Linked DNA regions of Saccharobesus litoralis. The protein of the gene in region 2 interacts with the protein of the main gene of each other region in a pairwise test. Links are inferred from orthologs where the notes say so. Each region holds a gene or a part of one and is shown on either strand. Other genes may lie near its edges. The genes, in order: C2869_RS18315, ssb and recO.

Evidence for each region.
Region 1: the proteins of ssb (region 2) and C2869_RS18315 interact in binary tests that used the Escherichia coli proteins (3 or more experiments, as listed by UniProt). The link is inferred for Saccharobesus litoralis from one-to-one orthologs.
Region 3: the proteins of ssb (region 2) and recO interact in binary tests that used the Escherichia coli proteins (3 or more experiments, as listed by UniProt). The link is inferred for Saccharobesus litoralis from one-to-one orthologs.

Annotation. Positions count from the first base shown.
Region 1 is NZ_CP026604.1:4,869,026-4,876,707, reverse strand. What follows is about bases 2,974-5,973. They hold C2869_RS18315 (DNA polymerase III subunit chi), read right to left. Parts: upstream 4,705-5,973; coding sequence 4,243-4,704; downstream 2,974-4,242. Other genes in these bases: pepA (leucyl aminopeptidase), read right to left, coding at 4,704-5,973; C2869_RS18320 (valine--tRNA ligase), read right to left, coding at 2,974-4,203. Outside these bases: C2869_RS18330 (2OG-Fe(II) oxygenase), read right to left, coding at 1-434; C2869_RS18325 (hypothetical protein), read left to right, coding at 731-940; more of C2869_RS18320, read right to left, coding at 1,333-2,973; more of pepA, read right to left, coding at 5,974-6,209; LPS export ABC transporter permease LptF, read left to right, coding at 6,513-7,631; LPS export ABC transporter permease LptG, read left to right, coding at 7,631-7,682. UniProt on the Escherichia coli protein: Part of the beta sliding clamp loading complex, which hydrolyzes ATP to load the beta clamp onto primed DNA to form the DNA replication pre-initiation complex.
Region 2 is NZ_CP026604.1:2,481,148-2,488,630, reverse strand. The notes cover bases 2,262-5,062. They hold ssb (single-stranded DNA-binding protein), read right to left. Parts: upstream 4,072-5,062; coding sequence 3,451-4,071; downstream 2,262-3,450. Other genes in these bases: tesB (acyl-CoA thioesterase II), read left to right, coding at 4,397-5,062; C2869_RS08705 (phosphoribosyltransferase), read left to right, coding at 2,544-3,107; C2869_RS08710 (MATE family efflux transporter), read left to right, coding at 2,262-2,507. In the rest of the region: C2869_RS08720 (divergent polysaccharide deacetylase family protein), read left to right, coding at 1-503; C2869_RS08715 (EVE domain-containing protein), read left to right, coding at 516-989; more of C2869_RS08710, read left to right, coding at 1,107-2,261; more of tesB, read left to right, coding at 5,063-5,257; C2869_RS08690 (S8 family serine peptidase), read right to left, coding at 5,514-7,483. UniProt on the Escherichia coli protein: Plays an important role in DNA replication, recombination and repair. Binds to ssDNA and to an array of partner proteins to recruit them to their sites of action during DNA metabolism. Acts as a sliding platform that migrates on DNA via reptation.
Region 3 is NZ_CP026604.1:3,281,932-3,289,334, reverse strand. The notes cover bases 1-2,721. They hold recO (DNA repair protein RecO), read right to left. Parts: upstream 1,847-2,721; coding sequence 1,154-1,846; downstream 1-1,153. Other genes in these bases: era (GTPase Era), read right to left, coding at 1,880-2,721; pdxJ (pyridoxine 5'-phosphate synthase), read right to left, coding at 357-1,088; acpS (holo-ACP synthase), read right to left, coding at 1-354. In the rest of the region: more of era, read right to left, coding at 2,722-2,785; rnc (ribonuclease III), read right to left, coding at 2,775-3,461; lepB (signal peptidase I), read right to left, coding at 3,462-4,388; lepA (translation elongation factor 4), read right to left, coding at 4,472-6,277; C2869_RS11730 (phospholipase A), read right to left, coding at 6,437-7,403. UniProt on the Escherichia coli protein: Involved in DNA repair and RecF pathway recombination.

The DNA.
Region 1 (7,682 bases), 2.4 Mb from region 2 along the record:
ACTCGATTAGCCTCGCCTCTAAACGCATCATAATGACGTTTGTAATAATCGTTTGGTGCATAATGAGCAAAGTGACTTTCAAAAGAAAATAATCCTAAATATAAGCGCCGATTTAAAAAGTCCTTTAATTGTGCTGTCCAGTTTAGCCAAGCTTGTCCGGCATCTGAGTCGCCATTGATCCAACAAATTTCGTCGGTTCTAACAAAGTCGTTATGCAAAAAATCATCACCGCGACCTATGCCAGCGTTATCGTACTGGTGGGTATGCATGTGCTGTTGGTGCTGGTACAAACTATTGGCTATTGTTTCAGGTAGTGCATTGGGGCGAATACTAAAACCTTGTTGCTCAATATCATTAGCGATCAATCCAAATAGTGTTTCATTAAAAAAATGACCTTCATCGGACAATAAATTCAGTTTTGCAAGTGCCAAAATGGTGTTCTCAAATTGCTGAGGGTAGCATAAAAAATTAGCCTGCTAGATAATCTTATTTTGTTAATTAGTCAATTTATTTAATGGAATTTACGTCGTTAAAAACTTAACGCAACTTAAAAAACATCTGCAATATCTCAGCGAATTTCAAGATGTTTTAAGAATGTAAGGATTGTGTAAATAGGCTTTTCTAATTTTAAAAAAAGCGCATTATCAGCATCAGCCAGCGGCAGTATTCTCAATGCAGATACCCATGGTGTAACAACAATAATTTATACACTTTTGAAGGTAAAAAAATAATGAAAAAAATCGCAATTGCAGTCGTATCTATGGTGTTAGCTTGTAGTCAATTTGCGTGGGCAGGTGACAAAAAGCCAAGCAAAGAAGAGCGCAAAGCGCTGGCGAAAGAATGTAAAGCCGAAGCCAAAGAACAAGGTATCGACTTAAAAGATAAAAAAGCCCGTCAAGCGTATATGGGCAAATGCATCAAAGCCAAATTTAACGCTTAATTTAACGTTCAATTTGGCACTTGTGGTGCAAAGCCACAATCCTATTCGGGTTGCGTGCGCAACCCGATGATTTTTGTTTTATTGTGGTTTAAATATTTAACCATTGAATGGTTCTTAAGCCGTTTTACCTTGTTATGGTGGGAGTCGTACGACTCCGGCCACCCTACGATGAGGTTAGGTTTATAGATTAACTGGATGTAGGGTGCCCCGAGCGAAGCGAGTCGCACCGTGCAAGGTATCAGGTTTGAGCGACATTTGTTTAGATATTTTGCTTTGTAATGCCAAGAAGAAAAATTTAAGGAACGAAATCTGTGTTCGTGCGTCATTTTCCGTATGGCGATGATTGGGTAATGGCGGGAGCCATGCGACTCCCTCCATCTAACAATCAAAACCTACAAAGCTTCAATCGTCGCTTTCTGCTCTTCCAATTTACTGATCGCAGTTTGCATTTCAGCTAGTTTAGCTTTTTCTTTATCGATAACCGCGGCTGGGGCTTTGCTAACGAAGTTTTCGTTTTTCAGTTTACCTTCAACACGGGCTAAATCTTTGCTGATTTTTTCGATGTTTTTATCGATACGCGCTAGTTCAGCTTCAACGTCGATTAGACCCGCCATTGGGATCATGATCGCCATTTCACCGATTAAAGCGGTAGCAGAGGCTGGGGCTTCGTCGCCTTCTCCTAATACGTCGATAGACTCAAGCTTAGCTAGGCCTTGTAAAAAGCTTTGGTTAGCCGTTAAACGGCGTACGTCTTCTGTACCGGCATTTTTGATATAAGCATTAAGTGGTTTGTTCGGAGAGATATCCATTTCACCACGGATATTACGAATTCCGACGATAAATTGTTTTACCCAATCGAGATCCGCCATGGCTTGTTTATCAACTTGGCTAGCGTCAAATTGTGGGAAGCTTTGCAGCATGATCGTATCGGCTTTGCTCTTATCAACTGCAGCTAACGGAGCCACACTCTGCCAAATCGTTTCCGTGATATAAGGCATTAATGGGTGCATTAAACGTAATAGGGCTTCTAGCACTGTTACCAAGGTATGACGCGTGGCACGTTGTTCTGCCTCGCTACCTTTAAATAATACCGGCTTAGTTAATTCTAAGTACCAGTCACAGAATTGGTTCCAAGTGAATTCGTAAATAGTATTAGCAGCTAAGTCGAAACGATAATTATCTAAATGCTCGGTATAGGCTTTAACCGTTTGTTGGAACTGTCCTAAGATCCAACGGTCGGCTAATGAAGTTTGCATCTCGCCAGTAGCAGATCCATCTTCAGCGAAACCACAGTCATGCTCTTCAGTATTCATTAATACGTAACGGCTGGCATTCCAAAGCTTATTACAGAAGTTACGATAACCTTCTAAGCGGCTCATATCCCAGTTGATATCACGACCGGTAGAGGCCATGGCGGCTAGGGTAAAGCGCAGGGCGTCAGTACCGTGGGCTTCGATACCGTTTTCAAAGGTTTTACGCGTGTTCTTTTCAATCTTCTTGGCCAGTTTGTCTTGCATCAAGTTGCTAGTACGCTTGGTGACTAGGCTTTCTAAATCGATACCGTCGATCATATCGATAGGATCAAGTACGTTACCTTTCGATTTCGACATTTTATCGCCGTTCTCGTCACGGATAAGACCCGTCACGTAAACGGTTTTAAATGGTACTTGCGGCTTGCCGTCTTCATCTTTGATGAAGTGCATGGTCATCATGATCATACGCGCCACCCAGAAGAAAATAATATCGAAACCCGTTACCAATACATCAGTCGGGTGGAAGGTTTTTAAATCTTCAGTATTGTCTGGCCAACCTAGAGTTGAGAAAGTCCAAAGCGCAGATGAGAACCAAGTGTCTAATACATCTTCGTCTTGGCTTAAAACCACATCGTCGGCGATGTTGTTATTGGCGCGAACTTCAGCTTCGTCACGACCAACGTATACGTTGCCTTTGGCGTCGTACCAAGCTGGAATACGGTGCCCCCACCATAACTGACGTGAAATACACCAGTCTTGAATATCGTTCATCCACGAGAAGTACATGTTCTCGTATTGTTGTGGTACGAACTGGATATCACCATTTTTAACCGCTTCTTTAGCTGGTTCGGCTAATGGTGCGGCACGTACATACCATTGGTCGGTTAATAGTGGCTCGATAACTACGCCAGAACGGTCGCCGTAAGGCACGGTGAGTGAGTGATCTTCAATCACTTCTAATAAACCTAACTCTTCGAATTCTGCAACGATAGCTTTACGCGCTGCAAAGCGATCTAAACCATGGAAGCGCTCTGGTAATGGCGCGTCCATGTCTAATTCTTTACCGTCAAAGGTATACGTTTGGCCTTCGCTTAAGATGGCTGCATCTTTATCAAAGATGTTGATCATAGGTAGCTGATGACGCTTACCGACTTCGTTATCGTTAAAGTCATGCGCAGGGGTGATCTTTACACAACCTGTGCCTTTTTCCATATCGGCGTGTTCATCACCCACAATGGTAATGCGACGATTAACGATAGGAAGAATAATGTCTTTACCTATTAGGTCTTGGTAACGCTCATCGTCTGGGTTAACCGCAACGCCAGTGTCACCTAACATGGTTTCTGGTCGTGTGGTAGCAACCACAATGTAGTCTTTACCGTCTTTGGTTTTTACGCCATCCGCTAGTGGGTAGCGGAAGTTCCACATATGGCCTTTTTTATCTTTGTTCTCGACTTCAAGATCAGAGATGGCGGTGTGTAATTTTGGATCCCAGTTGACTAGGCGCTTACCACGATAGATTAGGTCTTCTTTGTATAAACGCACGAAAACTTCTTTAACTGCGTTTGATAAGCCTTCATCCATGGTGAAGCGTTCGCGATCCCAATCAACGGATGCGCCTAAACGACGTAATTGTTGAGTAATGGTGCCGCCTGATTGTTTTTTCCAATCCCAGATACGATCAACAAAAGCTTCGCGGCCTAAATCGTGACGGGTTTTATCTTCTTCTGCAGCAAGTTTGCGTTCGACAACCATTTGCGTTGCGATACCGGCGTGATCAGTACCAACTTGCCATAAGGTGTTGTTACCCGACATACGCTTGTAGCGAATTAGGGTATCCATAATGGTGTCTTGGAATGCATGACCCATATGCAGACTACCGGTTACATTCGGTGGTGGGATCATGATTGAGTAGGCATCACCTTGGCCTGACGGTTTAAAGTAGCCTTTTTCTTCCCACGCTTTGTATAAAGCCTGTTCAACGGTATTAGGATTAAATGTTTTTTCCATCGTCGTATCTAAATGTCGTTTTTAAAATAAAAGTAATGGTCACGCTGCAGGTTGGGTAGAAAGCTGATGACCGGCTGCACGATATTGCTTGTAGCGTTCGCGAGCTTGTTGCTTTAGCTTTTCTTCTGCAGGAACAAAATCGAATGTTTGGTTAAAGCGGCCAACAAAGTCGGGCATGTGTTGGCTTAAATTAATCAGAATTGGCCGCCCCGAACGTGGCGCTTGACAGCCAATTTCGACTGGTGTGCCAAATTTAGGGCCTTCGCCTTGTAGGTTATGGGCAACAAAACTGTCGGGTTCAAATTGCCATAGATGCTCGTCTACCGCTTCGGCTTGTTGTTGGTTATCGGTAAAAATAAAGACTTTTTTATTTTCACGATACAACTGCGCGGTTAAGCGGCACGCAAAATCAATATGAGCCGCGATCGGGGATTCCGCTGGCGACTCAGTATTGTTGGGTTGAGTTTCTTCTGGCAGAAGATAAAAAGTAACTTGCGACATTACTCGCTCGCTTGCTCCTCAGCATAGTTAAGTAAAAACTGAGTTAGCATAGGCACAGGGCGACCGGTTGAGCCTTTGTTTTTGCCTGAACGCCAAGCCGTGCCAGCGATATCCATATGTGCCCAGTTATACTTTTTGGTAAAGCGCGACAAGAAACAGCCCGCAGTAATGGCACCCGCAGGGCGGCCACCAATGTTTGCCATATCGGCAAACGGGCTTTCTAACTGCTCTTGATATTCATCCCATAAAGGTAAACGCCAAGCGCGATCACCGGATTGGTCGGAAGCGCTAATTAAATCATGGGCCAGTGGGTTATGGTTACTCATTACCCCAGTTGCATGAGCACCTAAAGCAATTACACATGCACCCGTAAGAGTGGCTAAATCAATAACCAATGCAGGATTAAAACGCTCAACATAGGTAAGGGCGTCGCACAAGACTAAACGGCCTTCGGCATCGGTATTTAACACTTCCACTGTTTGGCCTGACATAGTCGTCAGAATATCACCAGGGCGATAAGCGTTAGCATCTGGCATGTTTTCACAACCGGCTAATACACCAATAACATTTAACGGTAAGTTAAGTTCAGCTAGTGATTGCATGGTGCCAATGACACCTGCGGCACCGCCCATGTCGTATTTCATTTCATCCATGCCTTGGCCTGGTTTAATCGAAATACCACCTGAATCAAAGGTTAAGCCTTTACCAACTAAAACAATCGGAGCTTGCTCATCATCAGCGCCTTTATAGCTAATGATAGACATCATGGATTCATTATCTGAGCCACGGCCAACAGCTAAGTAGGAGTTCATGCCTAACTCAGCCATTTGTTTTTCGCCTAAAACATCAACCGAGAGGGTGTCGTAATTGTCGGCTAGTAATTTAGCTTGTTCGGCTAAATAAGCTGGATTACAAATGTTAGGTGGCATATTAGCTACGTCTTTACATAGCTTGCTACCCGCTGCAACCGCTAAGCCATCGCTAATGGCTTTTTCACCCGTCGGTAATTCGCGACGCGTCGGCACGTTGAAAACAATTTTGCGTAATGGGCGACGAGGCTCTTCACGTTTACTTTTTAATTGGTCAAAGGTGTATAGGCAATCTTGAGTTGCTTCTACTGCGTGGCGAACTTTCCAGTAATTATCGCGACCTTTAACATGTAATTCAGATAAAAAGCATACCGCTTCCATAGAGCCGGTTTCATTTAGCGTATTTATGGTTTTGGCAATAATTTGCTTGTATTGACGCTCGTCTAATTCACGCTCTTTACCACAGCCGACTAACAACACACGTTCACTTAATACGTTAGGAACATGGTGTAACAACAACATTTGGCCACTTTTGCCTTCTAAGTCACCGCGACGTAATAGGTTGCTGATATAACCTTCACTAATTTTGTCCAACTGCTCTGCAATTGAGGTGAGTCGTCTAGGTTCAAATACACCGACAACGATACACGCACTGCGTTGTTTTTCAGGACTGCCGCTTTTAACGCTAAATTCCATTGTTGCTCCTAATAACTTAGCTTTTGTTTATTTTTTAGCTAGTTAGCTAGCTTTATCGAATGCAAATGCTTGTAGCGGCCACTTTTAATTGAGTTTACCGCGAGGTTAAACACACATAAATAGACAAAAATTGGTGTTTAACTGGTATATTTGCGTTATTCGATAATTGTAGAACAGGCTATCAAAATTGAGAGATAATTACGCCTGTTTTACTAAGTTTTTATCGTATTGTCTTGTAAAAATGCTGAGTTTACTTAAAATTTTACTCTATTGCAGCAAAATGCCTAATTTCAGGGACAGCAATTGATTATTTTCCGCTATTTGTTCGGTGAAACAATAAAGTCACAGTTCGCCGTATTTTTTATCATGTTAGTGATATTTAGTTCTAACGCATTAGTGCGTGTGTTAGACGACGCAATGGAAGGCCAACTTCCTACTGATTTAGTGGCTTGGATGCTGCTACTTAATATACCGCCGTTAGCAGGTTTAATTCTGCCGCTGAGTATGTTTATTGGTATCTTCTTAGCTCACGGTCGCTTTTATGAAGATAACGAAATGTCGGTATTAAAAGCCTGTGGGGTTAGTGAGTGGTACGTTACCCGTATTACCATTGTCGTGGCGTTAGTGATTGCTGTGTTTACCGGTTTAAATACCATTTGGTGGGGACCGTATTCGGCTGCGAAAAAAGAAGAAATTCAAGACCAACTCAAAGCCGATATTGGCTTGTCGACGTTAATACCTGGGCAATTTCAGCAAGCTGCCAATAATAAAGCGGTGATTTTTGTTCATGAAACTCAACAAGATAATTCTGCATTTAACAAAGTCTTCGTTGCACAAATGCCGCATGAAGAGGACAGAAAACAACGCTTTAACGTTGTCTATGCTGAGAAAGGCAGAGTGATAGAGGAAAATGCAGATGAACAAAGTTTGGTGCTCAACAATGGCCGGCGTTATGAAGGCGGGCATGATCAACTGAATTATCAAATCGCCAGCTTTGGCGCTTATTCAGTCAAAATTAAAGAGCAGCAAATAGAAGAGCGTCGTCGTAAATTATCCGCTGTGTCGACCAAAGAGTTAATGGAACGAGATGACTTTGAGGCTATTGCAGAATGGCAATGGCGTATTGCTTTGCCGTTATCTGTGCCTATTGTTGCACTGGTCGCTGTGCCTATGGCTCGCACTAGACCCAGACAAGGGCGCATGGCAAAAATGGCACCGGCATTTTTAGTTTACTTAGGTTACTTTTTGTTATTAATGGCGGGTAAATCGGCGTTGGCCGATGGCAAAATCCCTCCGACAATTGGCTTGTGGTGGATCCATACCTTAGCTTTAATTTATGGCTTATTTCTATTGGCAGGTGAGCGCACTTCAGGTCGATATTTACGCTCTTGGTTCAGTAATTTAACAAGGAAAACCGCATGATTAAGATAGTCGATTTTCACATTGGTCGCGCTATCATGCAGTCGACATTTG
Region 2 (7,483 bases):
CAGGTAAACGGCTTGGGCCAGGAGCCATTGTCAGTGATATGTCAGCTAATGCCATCCAGCAACAGTTGCTATCGAGCTTAAACGAGTTACCTAATGCGGTTGGCGTTAATAATCACATGGGCAGTAAATTAACCCAAATGCGCGAGCCTATGCTGGCTTTAATGCAAAGTTTAAAGAAGCAAGACCTGTACTTTGTAGATAGTCGCACCACTAAATATACAGTGGCCGAAACCGTCGCCAAAGAACAAGGTGTTAAACATTATCGACGCCACGTTTTTTTAGATTCAATCAGAACGGAAGCCTTTGTTAGTCGTCAGTTAAAATATTTGGTACAACGTGCAAAAAAGCATGGCTATGCGGTTGCTATTGGTCACCCTTACCCGCAAACCATGAAAGTCTTATTTAACGAGCTGCCCAAACTACAGAGCCAAGTAAAAATACAACGCATGTCTCAAATGCCATTAGCCAAGCAAAAACCATCGGCTTATGCCGCCAATTTATAAGAGTAAAGCCTCATGAGTCGACAATATTGGTTAATGAAATCAGAGCCCGATGCCTTTAGCATAGATGATCTGGCCGCTAAACCAGAACAAACCGAGCATTGGGATGGGGTGAGAAATTATCAAGCGCGCAATATGATGCGCGATCAAATGCAGATGGGTGATCGCATCTTCTTTTATCACTCGGCTTGCAAAGTCCCAGCTATAGTCGGCTTAGCTGAAGTCGCTAGCCAAGCCTATCCGGATCACACGGCATTTGATCCTGAATCAAAATATTTTGATGATAAGTCTGATCCACAAAACCCACGCTGGTGGATGGTTGATGTTAAATTTGTTGAAAAGTTTACCCAGCCAATTTCACTAAAAACGCTAAAAGCTATGCCAGAGCTCGAACAACTCGCTTTAGTAAAACGAGGCTGTCGCCTATCTATTATGCCTGTGGCGGAGCTAGAATGGTTGGCTATTCTTAATAAGCTAGGTTCAGAATAGCTTGTTACATTGTTTCTACTGACAAACACTGTTTTTCTGTTAATTGGTCGAGATTAAGCTGCATTGTTGTCCGTATCACAGCTACAATACTTGACCGTAAATTAGCCGCACCTAGCCATGCGATATATCAATTTTTCAGCCATTCGCGATAGCCTTAAACTCGCTTGGCCCATTTCTTTGCAAAATATGCTTGTTACCTTACTCGCCATGATAGATGTCATGATGGTAGGTCATTTAGGCGATGCCGCCATTGGCGCCGTTGGCTTAGGCAACCGAGTGATATTTGTTGTCATGGTTATCGTGCTAGGTTTGGCTTGGGGTGTCGGCATTCTTAGCGCCCAATATTTCGGTGCAGGACAAAAGCGTAAAATCCGCCAATCCATTCTAATGGGTATTTCAGTTGCTGTTGTCGCCTTATCTCCCATTATCTTAGCTGGTTATTTTTGGGCTGATGACGTACTGCGACTCGGTAGCAGTGATGAGACCTTAATTGTTTTGGGCACAGAATATTTATGGATCACCCTACCTAGCCTGTACTTTGTCGCTATTGTATTTGTCTTTGAAAATGCATTACGCGCACTTAACCAAGTCAAATTACCTATGGTATTTAGCTCCATCGCCATGTTGCTTAATATTGTACTTAATTATTGGCTTATTAATGGCGGCTTAGGCGTCGAAGCGATGGGGGTGGCAGGAGCAGCTTGGGCAACCACTATTGCGCGTATTTTCCATGTCGTGCTCATGCTGTATTGCTTGGCAAAAGTGAAGCATGTGCTTTTTCCTAAAGCGAAAGACTTTATTGTACTTAACAACCAAGGAGAGTGGAGCAAACTAATAAAACTGGTCTGGCCCATGATGTTTAGCTTTGGTTTGTGGTCGTTAGGTACTTTTGTTTATCAGTTGATATTTGGTCAAATGGGAACCCAAGAGCTGGCTGTTATGAGCTTGCTGACGCCTATTGAAGGCATTTATATGTCTTTATTTTTTGGCTTTGCTTCGGCTTGTTCCATTATGGTTGGCCAAAACTTGGGAGCCAACCAATTTGACCAAGCATGGTCAACCGCACGAACCTTTGCTATTAGTGCGCCGTTTGGTGCATTTGTATTTGGTCTTGTTATGTTACTCGGCCGAGACTTTATCTTTTTACCGTTCGCCTCGATGCCAACCGACACAATACACTTAGCGCAACAGGTATTTGTTGTTATCACCCTTAGCGTTTGGCTAAAAGTGATTAACATGACCGCAGCTATGGGAGTATTACGCGCTGGAGGTGACAATAAGTACTGCATGTTTACCGATATGTTCGGCATGTGGGTTGTTAGCATTCCACTCACATACTACGCAGCGTTTCATTTACACTTGCCATTAATTTGGGTAGCGTTAGCCATGTATTCAGAAGAAATAGCCAAAGCATTTTTATTTGTGGGGCGCGTACAAAGTAAAAAGTGGATGCGTAACCTAACCAGCAAAACAATCCGAGCAGAAAAAGAACCTGTAAAACAGCAACTTGAACTATAATCGGCTAATAAGATTATTTGTTTGTCTGGCAATAATATGAGTGAAAAATATTTCATTAGCAGCGATGAGCTACTATACGATTCATTTAAATTAGGCTTAGAAATCATCAAAAGTGGTTTCAAACCAAGCTTTATGGTGGCCATATGGCGAGGTGGAACGCCTGTCGGCATAGCTGTGCAAGAAATACTACAAACGTCTGGGATCACAACCGATCATATTAGTGTTCGCACATCGTCTTATCGTCGTATTGGTGAGCGTGAAAAACATGTTCGTGTGCACGGCTTAGATTACATAATCAAGAACATCAATGCAGAAGATAGCTTATTGATAGTCGACGACGTGTTTGATACGGGTTTAAGCATTCAAGCTTTACTGTGCAAACTACAACGTAAATGCCGGCGCAATACACCAAATGATATTCGTATCGCCACGCCTTGGTTTAAACCCAGTAACAACCAAACTTCGCTAACACCGGATTATTACTTACATAAATCCGACCAGTGGTTAGTGTTTCCCCACGAGTTAGATGGCTTAAGTCATCAAGAATTACTAGACAATAAACCCAAGCTTAAAGCCCTATTTGACGAGTACCAAATTTAGGAGCGTTTTATGGAATTAGACACAGATAAAATTGACGATGCCGCATTAGCGATCCTTTACTTATAGTCAAAGCGATCAGGTTTTAGGGGCAGGTTTCTAGTTCCAGACGAAACCTGCGAATGCGGTAATCTAGTGACTTTGTGTAATAAATGTGGGCTACGTTTACTTTAACAAAGGCACTGGATACCTGATTTCTCAGGTATGACGGTAATTTTTTATACCTATTGAGAAATTTCCCTCAATATAAAACACGCTGAATAGTTACAAATAACAAAAACTAAAAGAGCGGCTCAAGCCGCTCTTTTTTATTTATCTAACTAATCTACTATGACTAGGCGTATTCCTAAAAAGGAATATCGTCATCAAAGTCAATATTAGGTTCAACTGGCGCAGGCGGCGGCGTCGATGGTGCTGCTGCCGGTTGCGCTGGTGCACTTGATGGTTGATAACCTGCACTTTGCTGCGGTTGATATTGAGGCTGAGCCGACTGTTGAGGTTGAGCCGCTTGCTGAGGCTGCGAGCTTTGCTGTGGTTGGTAGCCGCCTTGTGCTTGTGGTGCTGCCGCTTGTGGTTGATAACCAGCTTGCTGGCCTTGTGGACGAGGTTGATATCCGCCTTCTTGACCACCGCGCGCATCTAGCATTTGCATTTCATTAGCACGGATCTCAGTTGTGTACTGATCTTGGCCTTGCTGGTTCTGCCATTTACGCGTACGTAAACTACCTTCAACATAAACTTTTGAACCCTTGCGTAAATACTCTCCCGCAATTTCGGCTAAACGGTTATTAAATACAACACGATGCCACTCTGTCGATTCACGCTGCTCACCTGATTGTCTGTCTTTCCAAGACTCAGTTGTGGCTACTGTTACATTACAAATAGCGCCACCGTTAGGGAAATAGCGAACCTCAGGATCTTGTCCTAGGTTACCTATTAAAATTACTTTGTTAATACCTCTAGCCATGGTGGCCTTCTCCTGTAACTTTATACATGATCGCAATCATACCACTGCTGATCATCAGACTCTAGCTTGTCGCTAAATCTAAATTATTTCACCTTATAACCAGCACGATCGCACGCAATCTACTGGTAGGATGAGTTAGTAATTTGCTAAGCTTAAGTTTACATATAGTCAAAGCGATCAGGTTTTAGGGGAAGCCGTCAAGCTTCGAATCCCCATGAGCATATGCTCTATTATGTGATTGGGGTGAGTAAGCGCTGACAATGAACCATAAGGCCTGAGCGAGAAGACTATTTTTGCTTTAGAGAGTTGGGAGTGAGGGTTCGCAATGTCAGCTGTATTAAATGAGCTTATCGGGTTAGTTAATTTAGAAAAAATAGAGCATGGATTATTCCGTGGGCAAAGCCAAGATCTCGGCTTTGGTGCGGTATTTGGTGGCCAAGTATTAGGCCAAGCCTTGTCTGCGGCACAACAAACAGTTGATGAACAAAGAGGCGTTCACTCTTTTCATTCTTACTTTTTACGACCTGGTGATGTTAAACACCCGATTGTTTATGATGTTGAAAATATTCGCGACGGTAAAAGCTTTGCCACACGCCGAGTCGAAGCGATCCAGCACGGCAAGACCATTTTCTATTTAACTGCGTCTTTTCAAATGGATGAACAAAGCTTTGATCACCAATCACCTAAACCCGACGTACCCGAGCCAGAAAGCTTAACAAGTGAACTGGATTTTATTCGTGCTCATGCCGAGCAAATACCCAGTCATTTACGCGATAAATTCACTCGCGAAAAACCAATAGAAGTGAGACCCGTCGAATTTGTCAATCCGTTAAAACCTGAAGCCATGCCAGCTAAGCGCCACATTTGGCTTAAAGCCAATGGCACCATGCCCGATTGCCAACACCAGCATAAATATTTACTGGCTTATGCATCTGACTTTAATTTTTTAACCACAGCGCTACAACCGCATGGCCGATCCATTATGGACAGAAGCTTACAAGTGGCCACCATAGATCATTCCATGTGGTTTCATCGCCCTTTTCGCTTTGATGATTGGTTACTTTACGTAATAGAAAGTCCATCAGCATCAGGTGCTAGAGGCTTTGTTCGCGGGCAAATATTTAACCGTCAAGGTGATTTAATTGCTAGCGCTGGGCAAGAAGGGGTAATGCGGATAAAAGTTTAGTGAAAGGTTTAGTGAAATGAAAAAGCATAAGAATAAGAGCGACTTTTTGTGGGCGAGCATTTATGCTTGCAGAGCCTGCAAACCGTTCTGTCCTAAAGAGCAAAACTACAGAGTTTTGCTCTCGACAATTTCTAAGTACCTGCATCCATGCACCAAAAGTAGGGGCTTGTAAGCCATGTTTCGCAAAATAGCCTTATTATGTTGTAACTATGGCTATAAGCTCGTTGCTTGAAATACTGAATAGTTACAATAAAGCTTAGTTAAAGCGACGTCTCAGCATAATTAAACTAACTAAACTCAATAACCAAACAAGTGAGCCGCCTGAACTATCTGAGTCGCTGTCATTCGAACTATCACCATTGCTGTTTTGCGTTGGTAATGTTTGCCAAGTCACGGCATATTCCACTTCGATCAAATTGTCTTTTTCGTTTAAGTCAAAAGTAGAATTATCAAATACGTTCCAGCTCATACCATTGTTTAAAGCTAAATTCACACTGGCGCTATCTAACGTTTGCCAACCGCCGCTGGCAAGACGAACTTGAATTTCGCCAATTGTGCCACCGGAATAAGCGCGCGGCTGAGCATTAATAATAACGTTGCCTAACCCTTCACCAAAATTATAGGCCGACAATCGCATAGATTTAGTGGCTAAGTCAGTATTAGACTTACTTTGTAGTGAGGTAATTTGCCCACGGCTTAAACTAAAGTTCATAGGAATATTGCCATTAGGCTCATTTAAGCGAACTTCGTTATCTTCATTAATATTTAAGATAAATTGACGTGTGCCTGTTGCATCACCACTGCTAGTAAAACTGACACTAAAGGTAAAGTTACCCACTTCATTGGGATCACCGGCAATATGGCCAAAGTCGTCACTTAAATACAAATTATTAGGTAAAGTCCCGCCAGCTACTTTATAACTAACCCCCTCACCTGCAGAGGTTTTTAACCTTAAGTTAATAAAGTCATAATTGGCCGGAAACGAGGCTAACTTTTCAGTTAACCAACTACCGGTAAACGCTAAACCGCTCGGAGTTACGGTAGCCGAGGCATCCGATTTTAGCTGCGTGGTCAATTTTTGCTCGGTATCGTCTACTGTAGTAACAGGGTGAACAATATCAAACGCACTGGTTACTCGGTACTGCAAATCATCCTGCTGCGGCGCTGTAATGTCAAAATACGGGCTACTGGAGACAGTATCGGCAATCACATTAAAGTTCACACCAGCATCATCGCTGCGCTCAACGATATAATAATCAGCGGTTTGCTCGTCGTCCCAACTGATAGCGTAACTGGAGTCAGCCGATGCAACCGCCACATTGCTCGGGGCTGCTGGCTTTTGTTGCGCCCAAGTCGCAACGTGATTCGAAGTAAATGAGTTTGTGGTTACCGTATAAACACCAGGCCGAGTCGCGGCGCTGCCCAACGTAATTTGGCTGTCGCTATCAACAACATATGCCACTTCTTGTACTTGGTCGTTATTAGCAGTAAATGGCGTAAATTCAACTTTAGTTGCGCCACTTAAGCCTAAACCAAGCAGTTTCGTCGCATCGCTAGGGTCGATATAAAATAACGTGGTTGGAATGTTGTTGAGGTTATCGAACAATAATTCTAGCGCTAAACTACCACCCGATTTAGTTACGTATTTGATGTTGTCATTGTCAACTTTATTAACCGAGTGCAATAAAGCCGCACGCACTTGTTTAGCGGATAATTCTGGCTTTTCGCTCAAAGCTAAAGCCGCTGCTCCGGCTACAATGGGAGCAGACATTGACGTGCCAGTGTCCGTTTTATAACCATTATCTAGCCATGTGCTATAAATGTTGACACCCGGTGCGGCAATATCGACAAATTTCAGTCCGTAGTTACTGCCGGAAAAACGAGTTAATTGAGTATTAGTGTCGAGCTTTTCAACATTACTGACGGCAATTAAGTTAGTTAATTGGTTGCTGTATCCGGCGGGAAAGGTTAAGCCATCATCAATATCTATACCGCTATTACCTGCAGCAACCACAATAAGGGCGTCATGATTATCTTGCGCAGTTTTAAGCGCACTCAATGCCGCATCACTAATATCAGAATAGGTTAACGACATAACCAAAATATCAGCTTCAACCGCTATTGCATAGTTAATACCAGCAATTAGGTGCGAAACTTGACTCTTGCCTTCATCATTCAATACGCGAACAGGAATGATTTGCGCTTGCCAGCATACACCCGCCACAC
Region 3 (7,403 bases), 800 kb from region 2 along the record:
CACCGTATAATGCTTCTCATCACTAAGAGACAACAGCCAACTAACAGCAGATTGACTCCTAGCTTGCGCAATTTGGGCCGCTTGGCCTGACACCGTTAAAATAGGCGCACCGAGTTCATTATTGTGAATTTCAAAATCATGAAACGTTACTCCTTGAGCGATCCCTGTTCCTAACGCTTTGCTTGCGGCTTCTTTCGCAGCAAAGCGTTTAGCAAGAAATCGGTGTGGTTGGGCATGTTGCTGATACTGCACTAACTCATTGCTAGTTAATACGCGCTTAGCAAGGCGCTCTGATTGTTTGTTATCAAAGCGGGCGATTTCAGCTATATCCGTTCCCAAACCGATTATCGGCATGCTTAGCTTCTCGCTTCCAACATTAAACGTTTCATGTCAGCCACTGCATTGGCTAGGCCATCAATTGCTGCTCTAGCAATAATAGCGTGGCCAATGTTCAGCTCGATGATCTCAGGCATAGCGGCAATAGGTTTAACATTGTGATAATGCAATCCGTGGCCTGCGTTAACTTTTAAACCAATCGAATGAGCATATTGCACGCCTTGGCGAATACGCTCTAGCTCTTGTTCAGCTTCGGTTTCTGTTGTTGCGTCAGCGTAACAGCCCGTGTGGATCTCAATATAAGGTGCACCCGATGCTTTTGCTGCATCAATTTGCGCTTTATCTGCATCAATAAATAACGACACTTGCGTGCCAACGGCTTCTAAGCGTTGAACCGCAGCCGTGATTTTATCTAGCTGCCCTGCCACTTCTAACCCCCCCTCTGTGGTTAACTCTTCACGCTTTTCTGGCACTAAACAACAAAACGCCGGCTTAATATTTTCAGCAATAGCTAGCATTTCTTCCGTTACTGCCATTTCTAAATTCATGCGTGTTGCTAGCGTATCTTTAAGCAAATTAACATCGCGATCTTTAATATGGCGTCGATCTTCACGTAAATGAACCGTGATACCATCAGCTCCGGCATGCTCAGCTACCGCAGCAGCATGAACGGGATCGGGGTAATGGGTGCCACGGGCATTACGAATGGTAGCAATATGATCAATATTAACGCCGAGTAAAATGTCTTTCATGACTACAATAATAAGGAATTAATTTTAGATGGCGGCAGTATAAGCAATTGGTCAGTCGGGTGCGACTACTTTGTTTGAGCAAAAAATTTTCGGCTATTAAGCGGCTGACCTTTCAGATGAAATTGAATGAGCTCGCGCATTAAACGTTTAGCCAATTGTGGAGCATATTCTACCTGCCAATCTTGTTGCTGAATTGCATTTAACACTTTGCCTGAATATTGACTTTTCCGCCTGTCCCAGCCAAGCAGTGTGCCTAATTCAGGATCAACATGGTACAGACAACTATCTTCTATCTGCTCACCGGTTTCCGTGACACAAGTTAAATCCGGCCAGACACCCATTTCATCCAGCAACGTCATCTCAAATTGGCGTAATGGCTGTTCTAACGAGCCATCACTGACTATCGCCTTGAGAGTATTTTGATACTGCTGAAAAAAGTATTCGCTATCAGTTGTCCGTTTTAATAGTTTGACGATCAGCTCATTAACATAATAAGCGCTATATAAACGGTTACCCTGCAAAGCTAGGGTATCGCCGACACTATCCAACTTTTCAATAAAAAATAACTCGCCGTGGCCTGCTTTTAATCTGAGTGTAAGTGGGGTAAAAACTTGAAAAGGATTAGTGAATTTATGTTTATGCGCTAATACCGCAACACGACCATCTTGCTCGGTCAATAGATCACATATCAGGCTGGAATCACGATAAGGTTTAGCGTGTAACACATATGCAGTTTGAAACTCTGTTGGCTGCGTCATGTGTTACACCTAAGCAATAGTAATAGATAAAAATCAGTAATCTGAGCCGTAACCTAGGCTACGTAGAGCACGCTCGTCATCAGCCCAGCCCGATTTCACTTTAACCCAAAGCTCTAAATGCACTTTATTGTCTATCAAATATTCAATATCTTTACGCGCATCTCGGCCTATGGTTTTTAAGCGCTCGCCTTTTTTACCAATAATAATGGCTTTTTGACCACTGCGCTCTACTAGTAATAAGCCGTTAATGTAACAAACACCGTTGTCGCCAAACTCAAAGCGCTCTATTTCAACTGTCACATCGTAAGGTAACTCTTCACCTGTATTACGGATCAGTTTTTCACGAATAATTTCACTAACCATAAAACGGGTACTGCGATCAGTAAAATATTCTTCAGGGAAAAAGAACTCACAAGGTTTTAAACGCTCACGCACTAAATCAACAACCCGCTGAGCATGGTCAGTTTGGCTGGCTGAAATTGGTAAAATAGCGGCAAAATCATGCTTGGTCGCCAATTCCTGCAAATGAGGTAATAACTCTTCTTTCTCTTTTAATAAATCAACTTTGTTGATAACCAGCACGCAAGGCAATCCGGATTTTTTGATTTTTTGCAAAACCATATCATCGTCCGGCTCCCAACGGTTACCTTCAACTAAAAATAGCACTAACTCGACTTCATCTAATGAACTGCTAGCCGCTCGGTTCATTAAACGATTGATGGCGCGTTTTTCTTCAGAATGCAGGCCAGGTGTATCGACAAACACCATCTGATAATTATCTTCAGTATGAATACCTAACACGCGATGGCGTGTTGTTTGTGGTTTACGTGAAGTGATACTGACCTTTTGACCAATAATCTGATTTAATAATGTCGATTTACCAACATTAGGCCGGCCGACTATTGCTACTATTCCGGCATATTGCGTATCATTTGTCATTTAACAATTTGTCCAAAGCTTTTTTAGCTGCGTTTTGTTCAGCCTTGCGTCGACTGGTTCCTGTCCCAACAAATTGCATCTCTAACGCAGTCACATCACAGGTTACGGTAAAGGTTTGATTGTGTTCTTTACCGCTAATGTTATCTACTGAATACTCAGGCAGCGCATGTTTTCTATGCTGTAACCATTCTTGTAAACGGGTTTTACTGTCTTTTTGCGCTTGACCTGGCTCTATTGCATCTAAATGCTGCTCATACCAGTTTAGGATAATCTGCTGGGTATTTTCGAGATTTGAATCAAGATAAATCGCGCCAATTACCGCTTCTACAGCATCTTCCAATGTCGACGAGCGACGATGGCCACCAGACTTTAACTCGCCAGGGCCTAACAATAAATATTCACCTATCGAGAAGTGATTAGCCATTTTAGTTAGGGTTTCGCCGCGCACTAATGTAGAACGCATGCGCGACAGGTCGCCTTCTGCACAAGAAGGAAACTTATGATACAAAGCATCAGCGATGACAAAACTCAGTATAGAATCACCTAAGTATTCCAAACGTTCATTATGCAAGCCTTTTGCGCTACGGTGGGTTAAAGCCTGAACCAACAAATCAATATTATTAAACTGATAACCTAATATTTTTTGCAGTGGTTTATAGTTTTTTACGACTGGCATTTATTCGATCCCACCAATCCGTTCAAACCGTACGCCTGTTGGGATAAATTGCGGCAGCGCACTATCGGCTTCTCGCTCAAATTCAAAGCTCATCCAGATAGCAACCGCTTCACCGACGAGGTTTTCCCGTGGGACAAAACCCCAAAAACGACTATCTTGCGAATTATCGCGATTGTCACCCATCACAAAATAACTATCTTCCGGCACCACCCATTCATCGCGCTGCGTCGATGCTTGCTCAAAATAAGCATTAACAAAATCAGGCTGCATAGGGCTAATTAAAATATTGTGTTGTTTTTCACCTAATAAATCTTCATGTAATTCTTGTAAGCGATAAGAGCCTTTAGCAAAAACCTGCTCGCTTTCAACTGGCTCCATCGCCACTTGTTGATAGTTTTTAGAACAAGCTTGGCCTTCTTGACATTTAGGTAAAATATATAAATTTTTATTGCGATAAATCACGCGGTCACCCGGCAAACCAATCACTCGCTTAATGTAGTCAATAGTCGGGTTATCAGGGTATTTAAAAACGGCAATATCACCACGCTGCGGGCCTTCAAATTCCACTAAATTTGATGAGTCCAACGGGTTTTTTAAACCATAGCTAAACTTCTCAACTAAAATGAAATCGCCAACTAACAATGTCGGCATCATTGAGCCTGACGGTATTTGAAAAGGCTCGTATAAAAATGAGCGCAATACAAAAACAAACGCAACGACAGGAAAAATTTCAATGGCAAATTCTGACGCACCATTTTGTTTATTAAATTTGGCAACCGCTTCTTGCGGTAATTCTCCGCCCGCTTGGGCTTCAGCATCTGCAATTGCCAGCTTGCGCTTTGGTGCCCAAACAAATTTATCTAACGCCCAAACTACCCCTGTCACCAAAGTGGCAAAAAATAGGAAAATTGAAAAATATCCAGCCATTTAAACAGCTTCCATTATTTTGTAATAAGTGTGTACGCTAGCACAACTGCATCGCTGGCTAGCCTTGCTTTCGATAAAACGTATTATTTAGAGCCTGAACCGACTTTCAGTACAGCTAAAAACGCATCCTGTGGTACTTCAACGTTACCCAGCTGCTTCATACGTTTTTTACCTTCTTTCTGCTTTTGCAGTAGTTTTTTCTTACGACTCACGTCACCACCGTAACATTTGGCAATAACGTTTTTACGTAACTGCTTAACAGTTGTTCGGGCAATAACATGGGTACCAATTACAGCTTGAATAGCAATATCAAACATTTGACGAGGAATAAGTGTACGTAGGGCTTCTGCTAATTCGCGGCCACGTGATTGTGAATTTTCTCTGTGGGTAATAATGGCTAACGCGTCAACGCGATCACCATTGATCAAAATATCTACCCGCACCATGTCGGCTGGTTCAAACTTCTTAAAGTTATAATCTAGCGACGCATAACCACGGCTAGTTGATTTCAATTTATCAAAGAAATCCAAAACAACTTCTGCCATCGGAATTTCATAAGTCACCGCCACTTGATTACCGTGGTAACTCATTTTGGTTTGCATACCGCGTTTTTCAACACACAAAGTAATGACATTACCTAGGTATTCTTGTGGCACGAGAATATTGGCTTCAACGATGGGTTCGTATATTTGTTCAATATCATTAACTGGCGGTAAAGCCGATGGGTTATCAACCAATAGTTCTTCTTGCTTGGTAGTTAATACTTTATAAACCACGGTCGGTGCTGTAGTGATCAAGTCCAGATCATATTCACGCTCTAAGCGTTCTTGAATGATCTCCATGTGTAGCATACCCAAGAAACCACAACGGAAACCAAAGCCAAGAGCGGTTGATGATTCTGGTTCATAGAACAAAGACGCATCATTCAAGCTTAACTTAGTTAATGCATCACGAAAATCTTCGTAATCGTCACTAGAAACAGGGAAAATACCGGCATAAACCTGTGGTTTGACTTTTTTAAAGCCGGGTAATTGCTGTTCAGCAGGCGCGCTTGCTAAAGTAATGGTGTCCCCGACTGGTGCGCCTAAGATCTCTTTAATACCGGCAATGATATAACCCACTTCACCGGCTTTTAATACATTGGTATCCGTTTGTTTAGGAGTAAAGATCCCGACTTTGTCGACAACATGGACTTGTCCAGTCGACATCACCTTCATCTTATCACCTTTGCGGATCTCGCCATGCTTGATACGCACTAAAGACACAACGCCTTGATAGTTATCAAACCAAGAGTCAATAATTAACGCTTGTAACTTGTCGTCACGATCGCCTTCAGGGCAAGGGATTTTTCTAACAATGGCTTCTAATACATCTTCAATACCAATACCAGTTTTGGCTGAACACTGCACAGCATCTGTCGCATCAATACCGACAATATCTTCAATTTCTTCTGCTACGCGATCAGGATCGGCTTGTGGTAAGTCAATCTTGTTTAAGATAGGTTCTACTTCTAAATCCATTTCAATCGCGGTGTAACAATTTGCCAAGGTTTGCGCTTCAACACCTTGCGCCGCATCGACAACCAATAATGCGCCTTCACAAGCCGCTAATGAGCGTGATACTTCATAGCTAAAATCAACATGGCCAGGCGTATCGATAAAGTTAAGCTGATATGTTTCACCGTCTTTCGCTTGATAATTAAGCGTAACACTTTGCGCTTTTATGGTAATGCCGCGCTCGCGCTCTAACTCCATCGAGTCAAGTACTTGCGCTTCCATCTCACGATCAGAAAGACCACCGCAGTGCTGAATAAGGCGATCCGACAGAGTCGACTTACCATGGTCGATATGGGCGATGATCGAAAAGTTGCGAATATGTTCGTGTTTCATAAAAGGCAAATACCACTAAAAAAGACTGTCTAACAATATAAGGGCGCCGATTTTACCGGAATATCTGGCGTGAAGCGAATTTTTGCGTATGCTAAATTTAGATGGGAAACACGTAAAGCGACTAGCTACGCATATATTCACTAAATATAAAATGTTGAGCTAGAGTAAGTTATTAAGCGCGATGCCGATACCAAATCGCGTTTGCTGATGATCGTAATCAATTAAACTATCACCATAGCCATTAAATAATTGCGCATATCCGCGCAGCTTACCGAACAAAGGGAAAGTAAAGCCAAGCTCAATCGCTCCCTTTCCTGTCGCAAAATTTAAACGTTGAACAGCACTTATTTCATAATGAGTCCAACTATAGGCTCCACTTAATTCATAATGTCCAAAGTAATCCGCAATATCTGGGTTATCATCACCACTGGGGTCTAACGGGTACTGTTTGGCACTTTCTTCTATGCGCCACCAAGGCCGAAAAGACAAAGCAAAATTTTGCTTTTCATACAATAAATTCAAGTAAACGCGGTTCCAGCTACGCGATATACCATTAATTTGACCATTGGATTGATGCTCAATACCAACAGCCAAAGCGGTATTGCCGCCAGCAAATCGCCAGTTTAGCGGCATTAGGTAAAAAATTTCTGGGCGGTAATTGGTTTCACGAAAAGGTTTCGAAATCTCGCTAGCATACACCTGCCACCAAGATTGAATAGTAAACGCAAAATATAAGCCGTCATACTCGGTCAATAAATCAGCGTAGTTAAGTGGTACTTTTAAACTCAGCTGAAATTTAGATTCAATATTTTTAAAGTTTTCGGCAAACGCATTATCCAATATTTGGTAGGGTTCCCGGTTGACGGACGACGTATAATAAACAGGTAAAATATAATTGGTAAGATGGGGCGTCAGCACATAAGGGCTAAATTGCGTACCGCTTTCGTGGATCAAACGTCTTGATAAAGCACCAGGATTAAAATCTTCAACAAGATCGGCTTCGTTTACAACTTTACCAGCAAGCGCTTTTTTATTTTTAGCAATAAGCGAACTTTCTCGTTTACAAATTTTATCCAGCGCAACAATATCAATCACTTTAGGTTGATTGGCAATTCGGTCAGTTAAA